Linked DNA regions of Stratiformator vulcanicus. The protein of the gene in region 1 interacts with the protein of each later gene in a pairwise test. Links are inferred from orthologs where the notes say so. Each region holds a gene or a part of one and is shown in the gene's direction. Other genes may lie near its edges.

Evidence for each region.
Region 2: the proteins of aceE (region 1) and nth interact in binary tests that used the Escherichia coli proteins (3 or more experiments, as listed by UniProt). The link is inferred for Stratiformator vulcanicus from one-to-one orthologs.

Annotation. Positions count from the first base shown.
Region 1 is NZ_CP036268.1:913,374-919,113, forward strand. Bases 2,492-5,740 are described here. They hold aceE (pyruvate dehydrogenase (acetyl-transferring), homodimeric type), read left to right. Parts: upstream 2,492-2,831; coding sequence 2,832-5,540; downstream 5,541-5,740. Other genes in these bases: Pan189_RS03400 (2-oxo acid dehydrogenase subunit E2), read left to right, coding at 5,732-5,740. In the rest of the region: DNA-processing protein DprA, read left to right, coding at 1-992; Pan189_RS03390 (L,D-transpeptidase family protein), read left to right, coding at 1,121-2,491. UniProt on the Escherichia coli protein: Component of the pyruvate dehydrogenase (PDH) complex, that catalyzes the overall conversion of pyruvate to acetyl-CoA and CO(2).
Region 2 is NZ_CP036268.1:2,305,949-2,321,984, reverse strand. The notes cover bases 3,898-6,817. They hold nth (endonuclease III), read left to right. Parts: upstream 3,898-4,971; coding sequence 4,972-5,664; downstream 5,665-6,817. Other genes in these bases: Pan189_RS09065 (Gfo/Idh/MocA family protein), read right to left, coding at 6,427-6,817; dcd (dCTP deaminase), read left to right, coding at 5,737-6,315; Pan189_RS09080 (LON peptidase substrate-binding domain-containing protein), read right to left, coding at 3,967-4,665. Also shown: Pan189_RS09095 (bL17 family ribosomal protein), read left to right, coding at 1-67; Pan189_RS09090 (hypothetical protein), read left to right, coding at 170-760; Pan189_RS09085 (FAD-binding oxidoreductase), read right to left, coding at 807-3,686; more of Pan189_RS09065, read right to left, coding at 6,818-7,899; Pan189_RS09060 (lactate racemase domain-containing protein), read right to left, coding at 8,052-9,290; Pan189_RS09055 (RNA polymerase sigma factor), read left to right, coding at 9,486-10,079; Pan189_RS09050 (PspA/IM30 family protein), read left to right, coding at 10,288-10,830; Pan189_RS09045 (DUF455 family protein), read left to right, coding at 10,991-11,734; Pan189_RS09040 (acyltransferase family protein), read left to right, coding at 11,821-13,101; Pan189_RS09035 (sulfatase), read right to left, coding at 13,070-14,539; Pan189_RS09030 (hypothetical protein), read left to right, coding at 14,712-15,218; Pan189_RS09025 (tRNA (cytidine(34)-2'-O)-methyltransferase), read right to left, coding at 15,221-15,691; Pan189_RS09020 (hypothetical protein), read right to left, coding at 15,738-16,036. UniProt on the Escherichia coli protein: DNA repair enzyme that has both DNA N-glycosylase activity and AP-lyase activity. The DNA N-glycosylase activity releases various damaged pyrimidines from DNA by cleaving the N-glycosidic bond, leaving an AP (apurinic/apyrimidinic) site.

The DNA of each region.
Region 1 (5,740 bases):
CGATCACGGCGGCTGCCCAGTCGGACGAGCCGGAGCGGGAACTTCGCCGGTGCGATGAACTCGGTGTGAAATTGATCCTGAAGGGGACCGACGAATACCCTGCGATGCTTTCGGAACTGCCCGATGCTCCGCCGGTGCTGTATGTGCGGGGAGAACTGTTGCCGCAGGACCAGCTCGCGCTGGCGATCGTCGGGTCACGGGGCTGCACCTATTACGGACAGCGGCAGACGGAGAAGATCGCTGGCGGACTCGCCCGGGCCGCGGTGACGGTCGTCAGCGGTCTGGCCCGCGGTATCGACGGCCATGCCCATCGTGCCGCGCTGAATGCGGGCGGACGCACGATCGCCGTGACCGCGACCGGGATGGAAACGGTCTATCCGCCGGAACATGCGGATCTGTCCGATGAGATCACCGCGAACGGTGCGATTGTGACGGAATTTCGTCTTGATCAGAAACCGCTCGCCGGGCTGTTTCCACAGCGGAATCGCATCATCAGCGGATTGTCGCTCGGCGTGATCCTGACAGAGGCTTCCCGGAAAAGCGGGGCGCTGCACACGGCCCGTCACGCGGTGGAACAAAATCGGGAGGTTTTTGCGATCCCCGGCCCGATCGACAGCGGAGCGAGCGAGGGCTGTCACGATCTGATCCGCGACGGAGCGACGTTGATCCGCGGCGTTGATGACGTGCTCGAAGCGCTGGGGCCGCTCCGCGAGTCGATTCGCGTTCCCGTTACCGAACGGGGCCGCCGGCCGAAGAAGAACGATCGAGATGAGCCTTCCGAAGAGCGTACCGTCGCCAGTCCGGCCGAGTTACTGCTGACCGATCAGGAGCGGCAGGTGCTCGATGCCGTCGCGGCGCAGCCGGAGGCGGTCGACCTTGTTCTGGAGAGGGCGGCAATCGAACCGGGGCGGACCTTGGCAACGCTGACGATGCTGGAGATGAAGCGGCTGGTCCGCCGGCTCCCGGGAAATCGCATCGTCCGATCATCGTGACGGGCCGGTCTCTCACGTGCCCTCCGAGGCGAAGCGCGTGTCAACCCCGGTGCGGGAAATTGGTGTAGGCACCTTCCCCGAGGTTTGCTAGCGTTCGCGCGCTTCCATTTCATCTCAGGGAAAATCCCATGGCTTCCCGCCTTCGCAGCGATCGACCGTACGATGCCTTTATCTGGACCGTCGCCTTATTGGCGTTCGGCGGCTTGACGATGTGGCACTTCGAAATGTGGCCGACCGGCTGGAATCCGGAGCATGCCATCGAAGTCACCGACCTCAATGGTGAGGGAACCGAAGCCGTTGAAGACTTGCTGCCGGAAAGCGAGCTCGACGTTCCCGGTACGCTGGTGAACAACGACTTCGACGAGTCTGCTCACGAGGCGACTAACAACAACCAAAATTCCGATGTCGACCTCGCCGTGTTCGAGCAGAGTGAACCGCCCCAGCAGGCTGAGCCACGATTTCCGGAAGAATTAAATCTGCGCGATCAGGTTGCGGCATTGCCGCAGCGCGTGCCGCCGCAGTGGCCGCCGACCGAACCGGCCCGGACCGCCGAAATCGATGGCCCGGACCGTGCCGTGAGGTCTCAAGCCGGCGCGGTGATTCCGGCCTCTTCTGTACGGAACGAAGGCGTCGATGATGGCTGGCCTGCTCAGAAAGGGGCAACCGACGCGTTCGCAATCAAATCGTTTCACCCTGACGACCAGCATGTGCTTCCGCCGACGACCTCGGCAAACTTGGGGCGGACCGATGAAGACTTCAGTTCGGAACAGCTTGCCTCGCCGCGGCAACTGAGCCAGTGGTTGCAAATCGCCGATGCGAAATTGGCTGAGGGGAATCTTCGCGACGCCAATCGCCTGTTCAGTCGAGCTCTCTGGGGGTCCGAACGGCCTTCGGGAGAGTTGCTTGAGAAAATCGATCGGACTGCCGCAAAGTTGTTCTTTCGGCTCAGCGATCGCTATCAAGCGGACCACGTGGTCAAAGCCGGCGAGTCGATCGAGCAAATTGCCCGCAAATATGACGTTTCGTGGCAGTATCTGGCTCGACTCAATCGACTCAATTCGTTCAAGCTGACCCCGGGCACGAAACTGAAGGTCGTGACCGGGCCGTTTGGCGCAACGATCGATCAATCCGATTTCGTGCTGACTTTGCACTTAGGCAAGGAGCGTCAATACGTGCGCCGTTACCCGACCGGTTTCGGACAGGATGCCCCGATTCCCTCGGGCCGCTACCTTGTGGCCGGACGGGTGATCAATCCTGACTACCGCGGGCCTGACGGAACGATGGTGGCCGGTGGATCGGCCGCCAATCCGCTCGGCGGGTTTCGGATCAAGCTGACCGACGCTACGGGCCGCCTATCCTCCGTCTCGATCCACGGGACGAATGATGCGAATCTCGTGGGTCGGCCGAGCGGTCCTGGCACCATTCGGCTGCGAAATGAAGATGCTGCCGAGCTGTTCGATATGCTCAGCGACGGCTCGGTGATTACCGTCCAACCGTAGCGTCGGCTCTCGAAGACATACTTACAAGCCGCGCACGAAGTAAACGGATCTATTGCGTCGATCCGCTTACTTCGTGCGCGGCTTGTTGCGTGATCGACACTTCGCGTCTTTCGAACCGGGCTCGTCATTCGCCACCAAGGTTGGTGTGCCTGAATGCGGCTGGTACAATCTCTGGCTCAATCGTGATGGACCGAGCATCGGGCGACGTTGAAATGTCGCTTTCGCGTGCGTCGGTCCGTCAGACAGGTTAGCCTCTCGCCATCGTGCCGGTGTCAGTTTTCGTTCGGCAGGACGAAGCGGCGACACGGCCTCAGTATAGCCATTGTACGGAACAGACCGCATGTCGAATGAGACCGTCGCCGAGCCCGCCTCCGGCATCGACGAATTGGAGCTCCAGGATTGGTACGAATCGCTCGAAGATATCCTGTATCGCTACGGGCCGGAAGAAGCCGGCCATTTGCTTGAGCAGTTGGAGGAGCGGGCGGCCCGGCGTGGCGTCGTGTTGCCGTTTTCCGCTACCACGCCGTACCAGAATACGATTCCCCTGTCGCAACAGCCCGAATACCCGGGTGACATGGAATTGGAACAGAAGATTCGGCGGCTGATCCGCTGGAATGCCGCCGTGATGGTCGTGCGGGCCAACAAGCACGAAGACGGCATCGGCGGGCACATCTCAACCTACGCGAGCTCCTGTACGCTCTACGAAGTCGGCTTCAACCATTTCTTCCACGCCCGGACCGACGACCACACCGGCGACATGGTCTACTTCCAAGGGCACGCCTCGCCCGGAATGTATGCCCGCGCCTTTATCGAAGGGCGGTTGGAAGAGTCGCACCTGGAGAATTTCCGCCGCGAATTGCCACGCGGCAGCGGCCTGTCCTCCTATCCGCACCCGTGGCTAATGCCGGAATTCTGGCAGTTCCCCACGGTCAGCATGGGTCTCGGGCCGATCACGTCGATCTATCACGCACGCTTTTTGCGATACCTCAAGAATCGCGGAGTGATGGAGACCGATAAATCGAACGTCTGGTGCTTCCTCGGCGATGGCGAAATGGACGAGCCGGAGAGCCTTGGGGCGATCACCCTGCCCGCTCGCGAAAAGCTCGACAATCTCATCTGGGTCATCAACTGCAACCTGCAGCGGCTCGATGGACCGGTCCGCGGCAACGCCAAAATTATCCAGGAGATGGAAGGCATCTTCCGCGGCGCGGGCTGGAACGTGCTCAAAGTCGTCTGGGGCAGCACCTGGGATAAGGTCTTCGAGAAAGACGAACAGGGCAAACTCGTCAAACGCCTCGGAGAGATGGTCGACGGTGAGTACCAGCGTCTCAGCATTGAGTCGGGCGCTGAGAACCGTGCGCAGATTTGCGGGGATGACGAAGACCTGCACCGCATCCTCGGCCACTTCAGCGATGAAGAAATCGACGACCTGCGTCGCGGAGGCCATTCGCAGCGCAAGGTTTACGCCGCTTATAAGAAGGCGACCGATCGAAACGGCAAGCCGACCGTCGTGTTGGCGAAAACAATTAAGGGCTGGGGACTCGGCAGCGCGGGTGAAGGCAAGAACGTCGCCCACAACGCCAAGAAGATGACTCCGGACGAATTAAAGGCGTTTCGCTCGCGGTTCAGTCTGAATTTCACCGACGAAGAGCTTCAGGAAAAACCGCCCTTCTTGCGGCCGGAGAACGGATCACCCGAATACGAATATCTCCACTCGCGGCGAAAAGAACTCGGCGGCTTCGTCCCAGCGCGACGACCGACCGATGAGAGCCTGCAGATTCCGGCGTTGGATGTCTTCTCGAAATACCTTGAAGGCACCCGCGAAGGCCAGTCCGCCAGCACCACATTTGTCTTCGGGCAGATCATCGCTTTGCTCATGCGGGACAAGAACATCGGCAAACGCGTCGTGCCGATCATTCCCGACGAGGCCCGCACCTTCGGCATGGAAGGCCTCTTTAAGCAGGTCGGCATCTATGCGCCGTTCGGGCAGCTCTACGAGCCGGTCGATCGCAATCAATTGATGTACTATAAAGAATCGCAAAGCGGGCAGTTGCTCGAAGAAGGGATTAATGAAGCCGGGGCGATGTCCTCCTTCATTGCGGCGGGCACGGCTTACGCCAACCTCGGCTACAACATGATCCCCTTCTATGTTTATTACTCGATGTTCGGGTTTCAGCGGGTCGGCGACCTTTGCTGGCTCGCCGGCGACAGCCGCACCAAAGGCTTTCTGGTCGGCGGAACGAGCGGCCGGACATCCCTGAACGGCGAAGGCTTACAGCACCAGGATGGGCACAGCCAGTTGATGGCGTCGACGATCCCCAACCTTGTCGCCTACGACCCCGCCTACGCCTTCGAATTGACCGTCATCATTCAGGACGGATTGCGTCGGATGTACGCCGATGGCGAGCAGGTCTTCTATTACCTGAGCGTCTACAACGACAACTACGAGATGCCGCGGATGCCCGAAGATGACGACGGGCATATCCGCGAGGGCGTCCTCCGGGGCATGTATCAATTCAGCAGCACGCTCGAAGGCAAAGAGTCGAAGGCATCGGTCAGGCCGCAATTGTTCGGGAGCGGGCCGATTATGAATTGCGTGCGGGAAGCTCAGGATATCCTCGCCGAGAAATTCGGGATCGGAACCGACGCCTGGAGTGTGACCAGCTACAACGAATTGCAGCGTGAGGCTCGCGCCTGCACTCGTTGGAACCGGCTTAATAGCGACAAGTCGCCTCGCAAGAGCTTCCTCGAAAACCAACTCGACGGCATCGACGGTCCGGTCATTGCCGCCAGTGACAACATTCGCGCCGTGCAGGATCAGGTTCGCGAGTGGGTTCCGACCCGCTACGTTGCGCTCGGCACCGACGGGTTCGGACGCAGCGAAACGCGTGACAACCTGCGACGACACTTTGAAGTCGACGCCGAAAGCATCGTCTACGCGACTCTGGCCGCGCTCGCAGAGGACGGCCACTTCGACAAGTCGAAGCTTCCCGGCATTCTTAAAGACTTCGGCATCAACCCCGAAACCATTGACCCGATCAAGGCCTAGCGGCCCGAAACAAGCCCGCAGCGCAAGCAAGGGATTTAATCGAGAACACCACGCGTGCACGAGAAACCAAATTAAGGCATCGTGGTAATGCGATGTCTTAAGAGCGAAATCCCTCGCTCGCGCTTCGGGCTTTTCTCACACTGAATTTTAACTTTTATCTCCTTCCTCCTCGCCCCTGACTCGTTCAAGCAATGATCGAA
Region 2 (16,036 bases), 1.4 Mb from region 1 along the record:
CGCCGCGTCCGAAGCAGAAGCCGATGAGACTGAATCGGCAGCGGAAGATGAGGATCAGAAGTCGTAGGCGAGTATTGATCGCGCCCCCGGCGGCGCGGTGATCGCTATTGCGGAAAAACGATGCACAGGTAAAACTCTGCATTGTCCGCAGACCGATCCTGACTTCGCCATGCCGAATACGCCATTCGATTTCAGCGCCGCGATGCGCCGTCTCTGTGAAGACGTTTGTCTTCGCATCCCGGAGTTTCAGCACATCCGCATGGATGCCGTCGGCGTCACGTACGCGCAGGCGAGACGCCGAGTGCCGCACGGGCTGCAGGCGAAGCTGACCCCCATGCGGTTCGCGGGCGGCGTGTTGACCGAGCGCCGGCGGGGTCGCACTTGGACGGTGCAGCGGATATTTACTGGCGAGCAGGAACTGCTCTATCTACTGACATTTTACCTGCCGCGATTCCTCGATCATTCGCCGCAGGAAAAGCTCGTCACCACACTGCACGAGTTGTATCACATCAGCCCGCAGTTCAACGGCGATATTCGTCGCTTCGAAGGACGCTGCTTCGCGCATACCGGCAGCCAGGCCAATTACGATGCACACATGGCGGAGTTGGCCAAGCAGTATTTGAAGGGCCGCCCGTCCAAATCAATCGTCGGCTTTCTGGCCTCGTCATTCGATGACTTGGCGACGCGGCACGGTGGCGTCGTCGGTCTGAAAGTACCGATCCCGAAACTGATCGCAGTCGATGAACGAAGCTCCGCGTGAGCGAATCGCGAAGAAGCGATCGCTCCGTCGAGAGTCAACGCTCCTCCTACCGGCTTGGAAGAGACCGGGCGAGCAGGCGGATCGGGTGGACCGCCTTCAGCCCCGAGCGGTGCCCCATCTGCATGCGACAGGCGCTGCACTCGGATGTTCCCACATCGAACGCTCCTGATTTTAAGCGTTGAATTAAGGGTCGACCGATTGCCAGCGACGAATCATAATTGCGCGCGGTCAGCCCGTACGTGCCGGCCATGCCTGAGCAGCCTTCGTCGATCGCCTCGACCTTGTTGGAGCCGAGATAGCGAAGCAGGTCGACATAGGGCCGTTGCGTCTGAAGCGTGCGCGAATGACACGGCTCGTGATGGGCGATCGTCGTATCTAAAAGGCTGTCGGAATTGAGCCGACTGAGCTGATCGCCGTACTCGCGCAGAAAGACTCCGGCGTCGACGGCATGCTTCGCGATCACCGCGACATCGGGATGGTCCAGCAGCCGCGGATATTCTTCTTTGAGCGAAATAAGGGCCGATGGTTCTGTGCAAATAATTGGCAAGCCGCGCCGCGCGAGCGGGCCGAGAACACGGACGTTCTGATCGGCCAGAGTCCGTGCTCCTTCGATATCGCCGATAGCCAGCATCGCAGAGCCGGAAGCGGTCTGTCCGGCCGGTACGACGCATCGAACACCGACCGCGTCGAGCAGCCGCAGAAGGTCGAGACCGATCTCGGGTTCAAAAAAGTTCGCGAACTGATCGACGAAATAGGCGGCGGCAAAGTCGTCACCTGATTTCGTGGCCTGCTCGCGGTTCTTACGGGGGACGATGCGAAGAAACGGACGCCGGGCGAAACGCGGCAGGTTACGATGCCGACTGATGCCGAGTGTCCGTTCCAACATCCAGCGGACGGTGGAATTGGCCAACAGAGGATTACTAAGAAACGCGGTGGCGGTGGCGAGGTCGCCGATCCCGTGGACCCGGCTCAATGCCCAATCGGGCCACGCGGCTCCATCGACGGCAATCTGCGCCGCCTTCGCTTCGATCACCAAGCTCGGGATATCCACGTTGGCCGGACACTCGCTGCGACATTGGAGACATTGAAAGCAGCGGTCGGTCAGGTCGCGACCGGCCGGCGACGCAAGGTCGGTCGCCGTGACATCTCCCCTCAAGAAACTTTCGAATACGTTGGCCTTACTGCGAGGTGACGATGCTTCGGCAGGGTCGGCTCGAAATACCGGACACATCCGACCGGCATCACTTCGACTCTTGCAGTTGCCGCAGCCATTGCAATCGGCAGCAACTTGAGTCGCCGTGGGCGCCGACCAGCGAAGTTGAAGTTGCGGCAGGGCTTCAGAGTCAACTGATTGGCGGAGCCGTCGGATCGTCACGTGGGGATCATCGGTGACGATTTTTCCCGGATTCATCAGATTGTGCGGATCAAATATGTCTTTGACTTCGCGAAAGACGCGATAGAGTTCGCCGTGTTGCGTGCGAAGAAACGCGGAGCGTGACAGTCCGTCGCCGTGCTCACCGCTGATGACTCCTCCGTGCCGAATTGCGACGGCGTACAGGTCGCGCGGGATCGCCTCAAGCAGCCGGTCACGTTCCGGGCCGGGGCCGGGTAAGAACGGGCGGAAGTGAATCTGACCGTGCGCGGCATGGGCGTACATCGTCGCGGTCACTTCATAACGCTGAAACACGTTCTGCGCGTTGCGGACGAAGTCGCGCAGCGCGGCCGGCGGGACGGCGATGTCTTCGACGATGGGGACCGGGCGCCGTTCGCCGCCGAGCCGGGTCAGGCGGGGGATGATTTTCCGAGGGATGGACCACAGGTCGTCCACACTCAGGGCCGTCTTCGATCCGGAAACGGCCTGCGCGGCAACATCGGCCGTTGCCGCGACATCTTCGATGGCGTGCAAAACGTCAGCCATGCGGCGGCCGACATCGCCCGCTTCTTCGCCCTCGGTTTCAATCAACAGCGCGGCGCCGGCAGCACGCGGCACTAATTTTTCAAACTGGATTTCGGTTTCACGCACCAGTGAAAGATGCCGACGATCGAATAGGTCGCAAGCCGATATGGGAAAATCAGCGGCACACACCGCTGCGGCGAGCGCATCGTCGAGCGACTCGAACAGCACGAGCGAGACCGCCGAATGAGGCGGTATTGGCTCAATGCGAAGCCGGGCCTGCGTCAGAAGCCCCAACGTTCCTTCTGACCCGACCAGTAGCGGTGTCAGGTCGATAGGCCCGCCAGTTGTCTTCAGGCGAAGAAAATATCCGCAACTGTCACGCTCGCGCTGCGGCTGCAATCTCTCAATCAACTCCTGACGCTCGCCCAGCAGCGACTCCATCCGAGTGACGATTCCGCTCGCCGAATGATGTTGTCCTCCGTCGTCGGATCGATCTGCTCCGGTGCGTAGCACTTCGGCATCGCTGAGGACGACGTTGGTTCTTGCGGTGTGACGCCTCACGTCGCCGACGGCAATGGACCGCGAGCCGGACGAATTGACACCGATCATTCCGCCAACCGTCGTGACCGCGGCGTTGGCCGGGTCGGGGCCGAACCGATGGCCGGTCGAACGCAACTGACGATTCAATTCACTCAGAACGACCCCGGGTTCGACATCGACGTATTCGTCGTCGCGGCTGAGCATGCGCCGCATGTGACGGGAGAAATCGACTATCAGGCCCGGTCCCAGCGCTGCTCCGGTCGTCGAAGTTCCGGCTCCCCGAGCGATCAGGGGGGTATCTTCTTCGTTGGCGAACCGGACGATCGCGCGAACGTCGTCGATGTCGAACGGAAACGCAACACCCAATGGGACGGCCCGATGCAAACTCGCATCGGTCGCATACATCGATCGGGTGACCGGATCGGTGCGAATCTCACCTCGCAGATCACCGCTCAACTCGTCCGCGAGGCGTTGTCGTAGATCGTCCAAACGAGGACTCGATACCGAAAGAAGACCAAGTCGACGAACGATGATTCGTCGGAAAGTTGCTCAGTGCCGCCAACCGTCAAATTAGTTGGGTGAAGAGAAAAACAAAAGCGGAGCGCTACGATGTTCGTTGCGGCGTTTGAAAGAAAACGCGTCTCGCGACGAGAGGTCGAGTACGACCGGCAAATCGAAGACGGTGATTGAATACCCGGTCAAGTAGCGGGTTCCGGCTTCGATTAATACAAACTCGATGAGTTTCTGTGCGCAGAAGCCGCCACAGGCTCTAATTGGAGCTGAATTTCGGCGGAAATTCGGGTTTCAGCGGTCCGGTCGGCCCGACCTCGTTGATGAGGATCTCGCGAATAATCTCGCTGCGATCGTCAATGTCATCGGCGCAGAGCATCTTGTAAATCATCGGTCCCGACAATCCCAGCGCTGAGGCGATGACGTCACAAACGAGTCCCAGGGAGACGATCGGGTCGGTCGCCGACTCGATCACGCCTTTCAGTTCGACCTTCGGATACTTTTTCTGAAAAAGTGCGATCAATTCCTGCCGACGCGAAACGCGGTCAATTTGTGACGGGATGAGAGCCCGATCCTGTTGAACTTCGAGCCGACCCACGCGGTACGGCAGATCGTTCGTCTCCTCGGACAGCACCTTGGCTCGCGCTAGCCCCTGCAACATCAGGTAGTAGCGGCCGTCCTCAAGTTGCTCTTCGGCCGCGATCTTTCCGAGGCAGACGTGATCGTAGATCTCAGGCTCGTGAAACTCCGGCGTGTCGTCCCAGCCCGGCTGCAAAACCGCCATCGCGATATAGCGATCGGACTCCAACGCGTCAGCCGTCATCTGCCGATAGCGAGGCTCAAAAATGTGCAGCGGCATCAGCACGTGCGGAAAGAACGCCACATTAGGCAGCGGGAACAACGGTACCCGACCGGAAAAGTTCTCGAGTTGGCTCGACAGGTCGAACGGGTGTTCCATGGTCTGAAAAATCGATGAGTGGTCTTCGAATACTCCGCTGGAATCCGTCAATTTTATGCGCCGGACCACTGAAGGACAGACTATTTGCTCGGTATTTCTCTATTGCGGCTGATCGATCCGCGTCAGCAACGCGACAATCGGCATCACTGAATCGGCAAATGCGCGGCTATCGTGACTGCAATGCACGACCTCGCCGCCCCTCGAAATTTCGATTGCGCCGAAGGTTCGTATCGCACCTGCTCTTCGCCTAGACTCTCACGGCGGAATCGTACTGCCTTATCTGCTCGGAAATCACGGAGAATTCAGTTGCCGCGTGCAACCGCGAAGTCGAAGTCCAGTGATGCGGGCGTCTCAAGTGACCAGCGCCGGCGGGCCGGCACGATCGTGCGTCGGTTGGCCAAAACCTATCCCGATGCCGAATGCGCGCTGGTGCACCGCAATCCCTATGAACTGGTGGCGGCGACAATCCTCTCGGCCCAATGCACCGACGAGCGGGTCAACTTGACGACCCCCGCCCTGTTCAAGAAATACCCGACGCCCGAGAAACTCGCTCGTGCGAAGCAGGCCGATGTGGAAAAGCTGGTCCAGTCGTGCGGTTTTTTTCGCTCAAAGGCCAAGAGCCTTCTCGGCATGGCACGCGGGCTGGTTGAAAACCACGACGGCAAAGTCCCTCAGGATTTGGACTCATTAGTGAAGCTGCCCGGCGTGGGCCGTAAGACCGCGAACGTCGTACTCGGGGTCGCGTTCGGCATCCCCAGTGGCGTGGTCGTCGATACTCACGTCAAGCGGATCAGCAATCTGCTCGGCCTGACACGAAGTAAGAATCCCGAGATCATCGAACGTGATCTGATGGCCGTGCTGCCGAAGAAACACTGGATCGACTACTCGCACCGGCTTATTCATCACGGACGGCAAATCTGCAAGGCCCGGAAGCCAGCCTGCACCGATTGCCCACTGCTTTCGGTCTGCCCACGCGTCGGCCTCGACCCGCTCGAATGATCCCTTTGTCGTTTCAATAACATAGAGCTTTAACGTCCCTCACCACTTACCTCTTACCGATCACCTCTGTCAATGATTCTGACCGGCCCCGAAATTCACGCGCGCCTCGGCGGCGATATCAAGATCGATCCGTTCGAAGAAAGTCGGCTCAATCCGAACAGCTACAATCTGACGCTGCACAACGAGCTGATGGTCTACGACGACATCGAACTCGATATGCGGCGGCCCAATAACGCGACGAGGAAGATCATTCCCGAAGAAGGTTTGCTCCTCGCCCCGCAGCGGCTCTATCTCGGCCGTACCGTCGAAATGACGGAAACGCACAACTTGGTACCGATGCTGGAAGGCCGCTCGTCCATCGGCCGACTAGGTCTGTTCGTGCATGTGACTGCGGGCTTCGGTGACGTCGGCTTCCGAGGCTACTGGACTTTGGAAATGTTCTCCGTCCAACCGATTCGCATCTATCCGGGCGTCGAGATCGCCCAAATCTTCTTTCACACCGTCGAAGGCGACATTCGCGAATACACCGGCGGCAAGTATCAAAACAACCGCGATATCCAACCGAGCCTGCTCTACAAAGAACTGCTCCCCGATCCGCAGAAAGAGCTCACGTTCGATGATGAACCCTATTTCGATTCCGGGTTAAGCTGAGCGACTAAAAAGGCCCGCGGTTCGCCGGAACCACGGGCCTTCTTTTCACGTGAACGACTGCGATTGCGAGCAACGGCTGTCGTTGTCTCATCAACCTTACAATCGTTCCGATTACACGCTCTCTGCTGAAGGGACGACGAACGGCTCGCGATACTCGCGAGTCAGCATCGGGTTGGCTTCTTCGGACCGCACGCCGACGAATTTCTCCTTCGACGGATCGATCATCAGCTTCGGCCCCAAGGCCAGAGGTGTCTTCCCAAGGTCGACGCCGTTCTTCTTGAGATGACTGACGGTGCGGTCGAAGGTTTCGACCGCTTCATCGTTGCCATCAAGAGCTCCGCGAATCTCGGATTCGCTCGACTCCTCGCCAAGGCGATAAGAAATATTGCCGAGATGGCACAGGGCACTGGAGAGATGGCCGTCGAGAATCTCACCATTCAGGACCGTGCGGTCTCGATTGCGAACGCCTTCGACGAAGTTGTCGAAGTGGTCATTCGTGGAACCGCCGCCGAAGCTCTTGACCTTATTCCAATCCTTGTCGAAGACGGACGACCGACCGTAGCTGTGCTGAACGGCGTAGCCTTCACTTCCGTAGAAGATCACCCCGATCTTCGCCTGCTTGTAGGCGTCCGTCTCGAGGCCGCGGGTTTCGAAGACCAGCTTTTTGCCATTCGGGAAGGTGTGAATCGAAACCTCCGTGTTGGCCGTCGTCCCGGCGTCTTCGTAGCCGAGCCGGCCGCCGTACGCGACGACCGAGTCACCGATGTTCTCAACGCCGAGGCCCCAGCGGGCGACGTCCATCTGATGAATACCCTGGTTGCCGAGGTCGCCGTTGCCATACGGCCACTGCCAGTGCCAGTCATAATGGAACTGCTTTCGCGGCACATCTGAAAGCATCGGTGCAGGGCCGAGCCACTCGGAGTAATTCACGCCCTGCGGCACGCCATACGAGCCGGCCGGGCCGATGCTCTTGCGGCGTTTGTAGCACAAACCGCGAGCGAGCTTGACCTCGCCGATGCCGCCGTTCAGGACGTACTGCACCATCTCGCGGGTGCCCTTCATCGTCCGGCACTGCGCCCCGAATTGGCAGACTTGGTCGTACTTGCGGGCCGCATCAACGATCCGGCGACCTTCCTCGACGTTATGGCTGACCGGCTTCTCGACATAGACGTCCTTGCCCGACTGGATGCCCCAAATCGCCTGCAGCGCGTGCCAGTGATTCGGTGTCGCCACACTGAAGATGTCGATGTCTTGAGCGTCGGCGGCCGCGCGGCACTCGTTGTAGTATTTAGGCCGCTTACCGGTCCGCTTGTAGACCTCTTCGACACCCTTCTTCTGACCGACACCTTCGTCGGGGTCGACGACCGCAACCACCTCGCAGTTGTTCCGATTGATGAAGCCGTTCAGGTGAGTCTTACCCCGGCTGCGCAGACCGAGGACCGCAACGCGAAGCGTGCTGTTGACGTCCTGCTTCGCTTTGGCCAGTGCGGTCGGAAACGTGAAGGGCGCGAGGGAAGCGGCTGCCGCGGCGGCGACAGACTGGCCGAGAAATTTCCGACGGTCGGTATTTGTTGGATTCGACATCACAATACACCTGAGAGCTGTTGGAGTGGGCGGGATCAGCGAGATGATGACAATCTTCGTGTCGTCGAATTTTCGCTGACGAACCTATCAGAGTATGTCGAAGTGTACTCCCCCGGTCCGCAGCGATGCAAACGGGCATTGGGGAACTTCGATCAGTCGAGCACTTCGCCGAACGCGTGCTGAGCGGAACCGACGATCAGAATTTCGTCTTCGCTCGAGAGCAGGCGGCGAACCTCGTCTTCATGCTCGAGCGGGATGAAGAAGAGGTCTTCGACGAGGTCGCTGCCGAGCTGACTCAACAGATAGACCCGGGCCCAATCGAGCGCATCAACGAGTCGCGACGTGTCGCCGAGGTCAACCGCCGCGTTTTCTCTTTTGAGGGCACTGACGACGTCAATCGGTTGATCGAAACGTGCCAGCGCCGCGATCTCTGCGGGCGGTTCCTCGCTGAGATCGGTCAGCACGACGATGCGACCGTCCCGACAAACCAACCTGCGGGCAACGTCGACGGCCGCAGCGAGGCGAGACCACGCCTGCCCGGGGGAGTCGCCCAGTGCCGAGTCGACCGCCACGACGACGGTCTCCGACCGCTCGGGCTGAGACAATTTCCAACTTTCCGTTTGGTAACGCTTCAGTCGGCGGAACACCGGTTCCGTGCCGCCGGCCAGCAGTTGGGAAATACCGCCCCCTGCCCCGGCGACCGCTTGGACGGTGAACTGCGTCCCCAACAACCATCCGATTTCGTCAACGGTCTGACGGAGAGGACGTTCGTCGTCGGGACCGAGTTCACGATGCCCCGCACCTCGGATTCGCTGAATCGCCTCCACGTTCGAGAGCCATGGGTAAAACACGCTGTTCGTGCCGCAGTAGCCCAACAGCGGATCGAATGCCGTCAGGCCGATCGAAATCACGACATCCGCATCAATGACATGGCTCGAAAGATAGATGCGTTCCCCAGTCGAGGTTGAAGCCAGATAGCGACAGGCCGCCTCCGATCCCGGATCATGCTTGATGTTTTGGTACCGCGCATCTTCAGTGCTCTCGGCAACGTCTCCGCTGTCGGCCATCGTCTTTGAACTCGGCACGACCGTGATTCCATCCGCATCGATCCCCGCTCGGACCAATCGTTCGATAACGGCTGCGGTCAGCTCCGGCAGGTGCGGGGTCCGAGCATCGACAACCACGACAACCTGATCGCCGGGGATGACCGATTCCTCCAATTTTGGAAATTCGACCGGATCGTCGAGCGCCGATTCGAGCGTCGCCGTCACGTCGGCAAGTCTTGCGGGCCCCGTAAAATGGCCCGTCACCTGTTCGACAGGCAGGTCGAGTTCAAGGCACCGATCCGTTCCGTAGTGAATCGAATACTGATGCGTGTTTTCAGGAAGCAAAATGTTGAGGCTTCAATGAAGGAGGGAATCACAACGGACAATTCGCCCACGGCTTCTGTTGGGGCGCCTGCTCTTTCACCTTATGTTAAGCGTCTGCAGTCCGGCAGCAATCGAGAGATTGGCCGCAAGGACCGGACCGCAACGATTTTCCCAGCCTTGTTCAATCCCGAACCAATCGCCGACGCAGCTTCCCGGATGAGTGACGACGATTTGATGATCGGCCTGCAGTCCGGGGCACGCGATGCGTTCGCGCAGCTCGTCGAGCGCTATCAGTCCCCGCTAATCGGATTCTTCTTCAAAAACACCCGCGACCGTCAACTGGCCGAAGATCTCAGCCAAGAGACGCTGTTGCGTGTCTACAATCAATCGTGGGACTACCTACCTCAGGGCCGCTTCCGCGGATGGCTGTTCCGCATCGCCCGTAACCTGTTGATCGATACCGTCCGGAGACGCACCAATGACGCACTGGTCCATTCGGTCCGCCCCGGCTCGGACGATGAGGTCAACATCCTGACGCTGATTTCTGACGGACTGCTGCCGCCGGAAGTCAAAGCGGGACATCGCGAACTCAAAGCGATCGTCGACGACATGCTTGAAGAATTGCCCGAAGAACAGCGGCTGACCTTCACGATGCATCACTACTCAGGTTTGACGCTCTCGGAAGTGGCCGACGCCCTCGACACGTCGGTCGCGACATCGAAGAGTCGCCTGCGATTGGCCCGCGAAAAATTGCAGGCTCGCCTGGCCCGAATCGGGCTGACCGATCCCTCTGAGCGGCAGGAGACGTGAGATGAAACGGCCGGGAACTTGTCGGACTGATCGGCCCCTCGCACTCGATTCCCAGCGACGAGCGGAGGTCGCCCACCAGTCCGCGCGATCACTACAACCCGAATGGCTTTTTCGGCCACAATGCCGTTTTAAGGCCCGCGCCGGTGAACCGAATCGCTCACAGGACCGTTCACGTCCGCACCATACGGCGGGCGAGGAGAGTTGAATCATGCCTTATTTCAGTCGACTAACCGATATCGTCACCTGCAATCTCTCCGACCTGATCGGCAAGACGGAGAATCCCGCGGAGGCGCTTTCGGAAATTCTCGCCGAAATGGAACAGGGGATCGCCGGGGCGCGCCGCAGCGTCACGACGGCTTCGGCGAACGTCGAGCGGCTCAAGGGCGAGATTAAAGAGCAACAAGCTCAAGTCGGAATCTGGATGGAACAGGCTCGCAAACGCATCGCCGATGGAGACGAGGAGGCCGCTCGCCTGGCCTTGATGCGCAAGCAAGAGGTCGAGGACGTCATCGCGGGACTCGAACAGGAGCAGCGGGCCGCGGAGAAGACGAGAGTCCATCTGGAAACGACCCTCCGAGCTCTGGAGGGACGCATGAACGATGCCCGTCGCAAGCAGGCCGAGCTATCCGGCACCGCCGACGCCGCGCCGGCCGCGTCTGCAATCGCCGCCACGATGTCTCCCGAGGAGCAAAGCCGAAGAAAATCGGTCGATGACGAGCTCGCCGCGCTCAAGAAAGAACTCGGCGGTTGAAGACGCTCTCCAATGTTTGTCCGACGATCTCCGGCCCCCGTTTGCGACACAGGATTTAATGTCGCAACCGCGCCGAGCCCCTCTGGAATTGCCGAAGGAATCCATGGAGCTTTCCGCCTTTGCCGAACGGGTACTGCAAAGCCCGTCGCTCGAACAAAAATTGCTGCCTCCCGAATTGCCGCTTACCGACGACTCGCCGGGGCCGCCACGTCGCCCGGTCGAGCCGGCCCGGCCGGACAACCTTCAGTTTGCCGCTCCCAAAACCGCCCCCGCCATGCCGAAGGGTCCCGCCCTTCGTGAGCCGGCCAAACAGGCGATTGCTCACCACGTGATGGCCAATCATGAACTGCAGGCGCTGGAGGTCATGGCGTTCGTCCTGCACGCCTTCCCGGAAGCCCCGCCCGAGTTTCGACTAGGGCTGATCGACGTGATGCGAGACGAGCAAAAGCACACCCTGATGCACCTCCGCCGCGCCGAAGAACTCGGCCAGCCGTTCGGTTCGTTGCCGGTGAATTGCTACATCTGGAAAAAGTCACAGGCCTGCGAGTGCGTGCTCGACTATCTTGCGACGCTGCCGCTGGTGTTCGAGGGCCGCAATCTCGACCACACACTGGAGTTTGAGCAGTACTTCCTCGACGCCGGCGACAAAAAAAGCGCCGGCATCATGCGCGCGATCCACCGTGACGAAATCGAACACGTGCGCTTCGGCCTCGATTGGCTGCGAAAGCTAAAGCCGCCCGGCAGCGACGACTGGGAGGTCTTCAACCAGCACCTCCACTACCCGCTCCGCGCGGACAAAGCCATCGGCGACCAATTCCACGACGAACCCCGCCGCGCGGCGGGGATGGGGGAGGAGTTTATTGCGCGGTTGAGCGGCAGCGCGCTCCCTGACGGTCGCGGCTAAACGAGAGAGGTGATCTACGCGCCGAGTCCGCTTTTTCCTAGCTTCCGCAGCGTACCGATCCGATTCCTCTTGCGGCGCTAGCAGGGATGGCCGAACCCGACGTGACGACCGTCTCGATTTCGCACCCGAAATCGAATTCCGAATTGCGCACATCTCGTCGCATTCCTGAGTTCGACGCGATTCGCGTTTGGGCGACCGGTGCGGTCATCGTGCTTCACGCCGCGTACGCCTATTGCATCTGGCCGATGCCGGGGCTGGTCTGGCCGGTGCCGATCGATCAGCCGAGTCCGCTGGCCAATGCCGCCTTCTGGTGGATCGAAGGCTGGGTGATGGCCGTCTTCTTTCTGATGAGCGGCTATCTCGCTGCGCAAACGGCGGAACGCGGGGCGTGGAAACTGATCACCAGCCGCACGCAGCGCCTGCTCATTCCCCTGCTCACGATCGGCATCGTATTTGTCTTCGCAGATCTCGTCATCTGGTGCGTCGGCTTCGGCCTCACGCAGCAGGCGACGTGGCGAGAAGTCTTTCGGATGACGATTCCGCACGACATCAAGACCCATTTGTTCGGGCCAAGTCACCTGTGGTACCTCCAGTACCTCTTCCGGCTTTGCCTGTGCGTCGCGGCCATCTCGGCGGCCTCGGCGATGCTGCGAAAACGCGGAATTTCGATGCACTTGCGAGTGGCCGACCTTCTCTCGAAACCGATCGCATTCGGATTTGCTCCGCTAGTTGCCTTCGCCGGATGCCTCGCAATTTTTCACTGGTCGCCAGAGGTCTACCTCGGATTTCAGCACGACTTTCAGCCCTATCCGCCGAAGTTCTTGCACGGCACCTTATTTTTCGGTCTCGGCCTGCTTCTACATCGTTGCGATGACCCGCTTGCCGCGCTGCGCAAAGGTTGGATCGTTTATCTTTCCGCAGCGGCAGCCGTCTTTGTGCTGCTATTGCCAGTCGTTCACGAGACGCTGGCGGGCGACCGCCTTGCAACGACCGATCATCTACGCACATTGCTCCTCGCCGCATTCGCCACCACGGCAACCTTCGGGCATCTCGGATTATTCTCGCTCGGCAACTTTGGAAAGAGCGAGCGCTGCCGCTTCCTAGCCCGCGCCAGTTATTGGACTTATCTCCTCCATCATGGCCTCGTCGGCGCGGTTGCGACCGCGCTCTATTTTGTGCCGATTGCCGCGACGCTGAAGTTTTTCATCGCCGTGCCCCTCGTCGGGGCCACCTGCCTTGTGACGTATCGCCATTTCGTCATGGGCCGGTGGATTGAGCGGCTGCTCGATGGCAAGTTGTTCGTGCGGCCGAAATCCGATTCGGCCCGAGCACCGGTTAATGCTCCCGGACCGGCGGAAGCGGCGTAATCCCGGCATCGGTCTTCCGACCGGTCGCCTGCGACGGGTCGTACTCGGGGTTCGGCGCGCCCATTTGGGCACCGACTTCGCCCCGCCACCTGTCAAGTAAGTGATAGAGCCGCTGTGCGATCGCGGGTCGCTCCATCGCCAGATTGTGATCTTCGTGAATGTCGGTTTCTAAATCATAAAGTTCGAGTCGGTCGTCCTCGTAGAATTCAATCAACTTGTATTTCCCGGACCGCACCGCCCCGTGAGGCCGCGCTCCCACGGCGTGATAGTGAGGATAGTGCCAATAAATGGCTTCTCGCTCTAAATTAACATCCGGGTCTCTTAAGAGCGGAACAAGACTTGAGCCGTCGACCTCGGCGGGGAGTTCTTCATTCAGGGCGAGAAGTTCGAGGACCGTCGGCAGGTAATCAACCGAAATAATCGGCTCATGACACACGCCGCCGGCCTTCGTAATGCCAGGCATCTTAATGATCGCCGGTACGCGCACGCCTCCTTCGTAGACGGTGCCTTTTCCCTGACGAAGCGGATGATTGCTCGTCGGGCCTCTGCCTGATTTATCCAAGCCTCCGTTGTCTGACGTGAAGATAATTAGCGTCTCCTCAGCCAAGCCGTTTTGCTCCAATGTGTCGAGTACTCTTCCAACCGCGTCATCGAGCGAGCGAACCATCGCGGCATAACCCGCGTTGTGATGCACGGACTCTCTCTTAACAGTTGGTGAAATATTCTCGATATAATCCGGCTTGCCCTGAATGGGCGTGTGGACCGTATAGAACCAGTAATTAATGAAGAACGGTTCGTCCTTCCAGCTTTCAATCAGCTTGCACGCTTCCCCGGCGAGCAAGTCGGTCAGGTAGTCGCCTTTCTTTCCGCCTTCGGGAAGGTACGGAACCTGCCGTCCCCCGCGACCGTACGGATAGAAATAGGATCCGGGCAGCCCCATGTGTCCGCCGCCGACGTTCACGTCAAAACCCTGGTCGGTCGGCAGGTAGCCAATCCGTCCTTCGACCGACCGCGGCGACAGGTGCCATTTGCCGATGTGCGCGGTTTGATAGCCTGCTTCCGAGAGGACATCCGCGATCGTCACTTCTTCAATCGGCAGCTTCTTTGTCCAGTCAGGAAGTTCGAGTTTGCGGTTCGTAATCCACGTGTGCCCCTCAATGTAGTCGGTCAGATTCAAACGCGCCGGATACTTCCCCGTCAGCACGGCGGCGCGTGTCGGCGAACAGACATTGCACGCCGCATATGCATTCGTGAATTGCACGCCCTCCGCGGCGAGCCGGTCAATATTCGGGGTCTGATAAAGGTCGCTGCCGGCGTAACCAAGATCGGTCCATCCGAGATCGTCGACCAGAAACAACACCACGCTGGGTCGCTCGGCAGCCATCACCAATTGATGCGACAGACCTAGAAACGCGAACGCGACAATGAGACGAAGCATGGGCAGAACCTATCAATATTTCCTTGAGCGATCACGCTCAACCTAGTCGACGAATCGCAGCGAACACAAGGGACGGCATGATTCTCTGAGTTGCAAAATATGCTACGGGCGATCACCATCTCAGCACACCGTCGATACGTTTTCCAGAAGTCTCGGCCCTACCTGACCGACCATGTTAAATCTACTATTTGACCGCCTCCGCTACGACGAAGATGAGCGCCGCATGATGCGGGCCGTCCGCTTCTGGGGATTCGTGCTCGTCCTCAGCCTATTCGTTGGATACTACGGGCTGAAAGAGGTCCGCTATCGCGTCTTTGGAACCCGTGCGGATGCCAAAGTGACGAGCATTTCGCAGCCGAAAGGCAAAGACAACGAGAACTTAAGACGGGTGAGGTTCTCGATAGAAACCGAAGATGAAGCCAACCGGCGAGGCGAAGAGGTCGTTGGCAAAAGTTGGACACCGCCGGGCCGCGATTCACTGAGCGTCGGAGACAGTATTGAGGTTGTCTTTCTATGGGGAGTCGAAGAATCATCACGTCCCGCGGGGACCGAGAGCAACTTCGTTCTCGTCATCTTTTTAATCGCTGTGACGGCCATCACGTTGGCCTGCATCTTCTTTTGGCAATGGGCCAGCAAACAGGCGAACTATAAATCGCCGCAGTATCGGGCGCATTACTAATCTCAAGACAAATCAATCTGACCACCGAACTGCCGCACCGCTTCATAAACAACGGTGTTGGCGGTGCTGGCGAGATTGAGGCTCCGCACTTCCGGCCGCATCGGCAACTCGATTGTGGTCGCCCGATGCTCCGCCAGAATCGACTCCGGCAGGCCCTTCGACTCACTGCCAAACAGCAGGATATCGCCTCGCTCGAAAGTCGCTTCCCAAATCGTGCGGCCGCCGCCGTTCTCAACGCACCACACCGTCGCCTCGGGATACCGCCGCGGCACCTCCCGCCAATCATCGACCGCTTCCCAGTCAAGATGCTGCCAATAATCCATCCCCGCCCGCTTCAGATAACGATCGTCCAATCGAAATCCGAGCGGCCGCACAAACCACAACTTCGCCCCGACGGCCACACAAGTGCGACCGATATTTCCGGCATTCTGAGGGATGTCCGGACGATGCAGGACGATGTGGAGGAATGACATTGGTGATTGATGAGTCCTAAAATATTCAGCTTGGCAAACTGAACCTTTAATCTGCGCCGGGCAGCGATTGCTGCTGAATGACGATGTCAAGCGGTTCTCCGTCGCTGCCGAAGGAGGGATCGCGACCGTCATCGATGCCATTCGACCCGACCCCGTAAACGACAAGTTGATCATTCTCAACAAGAATTTGAAATGGTTGATCCGTATAAGGATCGAGAACAGGCTCCGGCAGAAATCGAGGAACCAACTCTCCCATTTCCTGCGGCCATCTTCCGTTTAATTTCTCAATGCGAATCGCCGCGACGAAAACGCGCATCGCCCTTGTATAGGCTTCCGCCCGAGCGA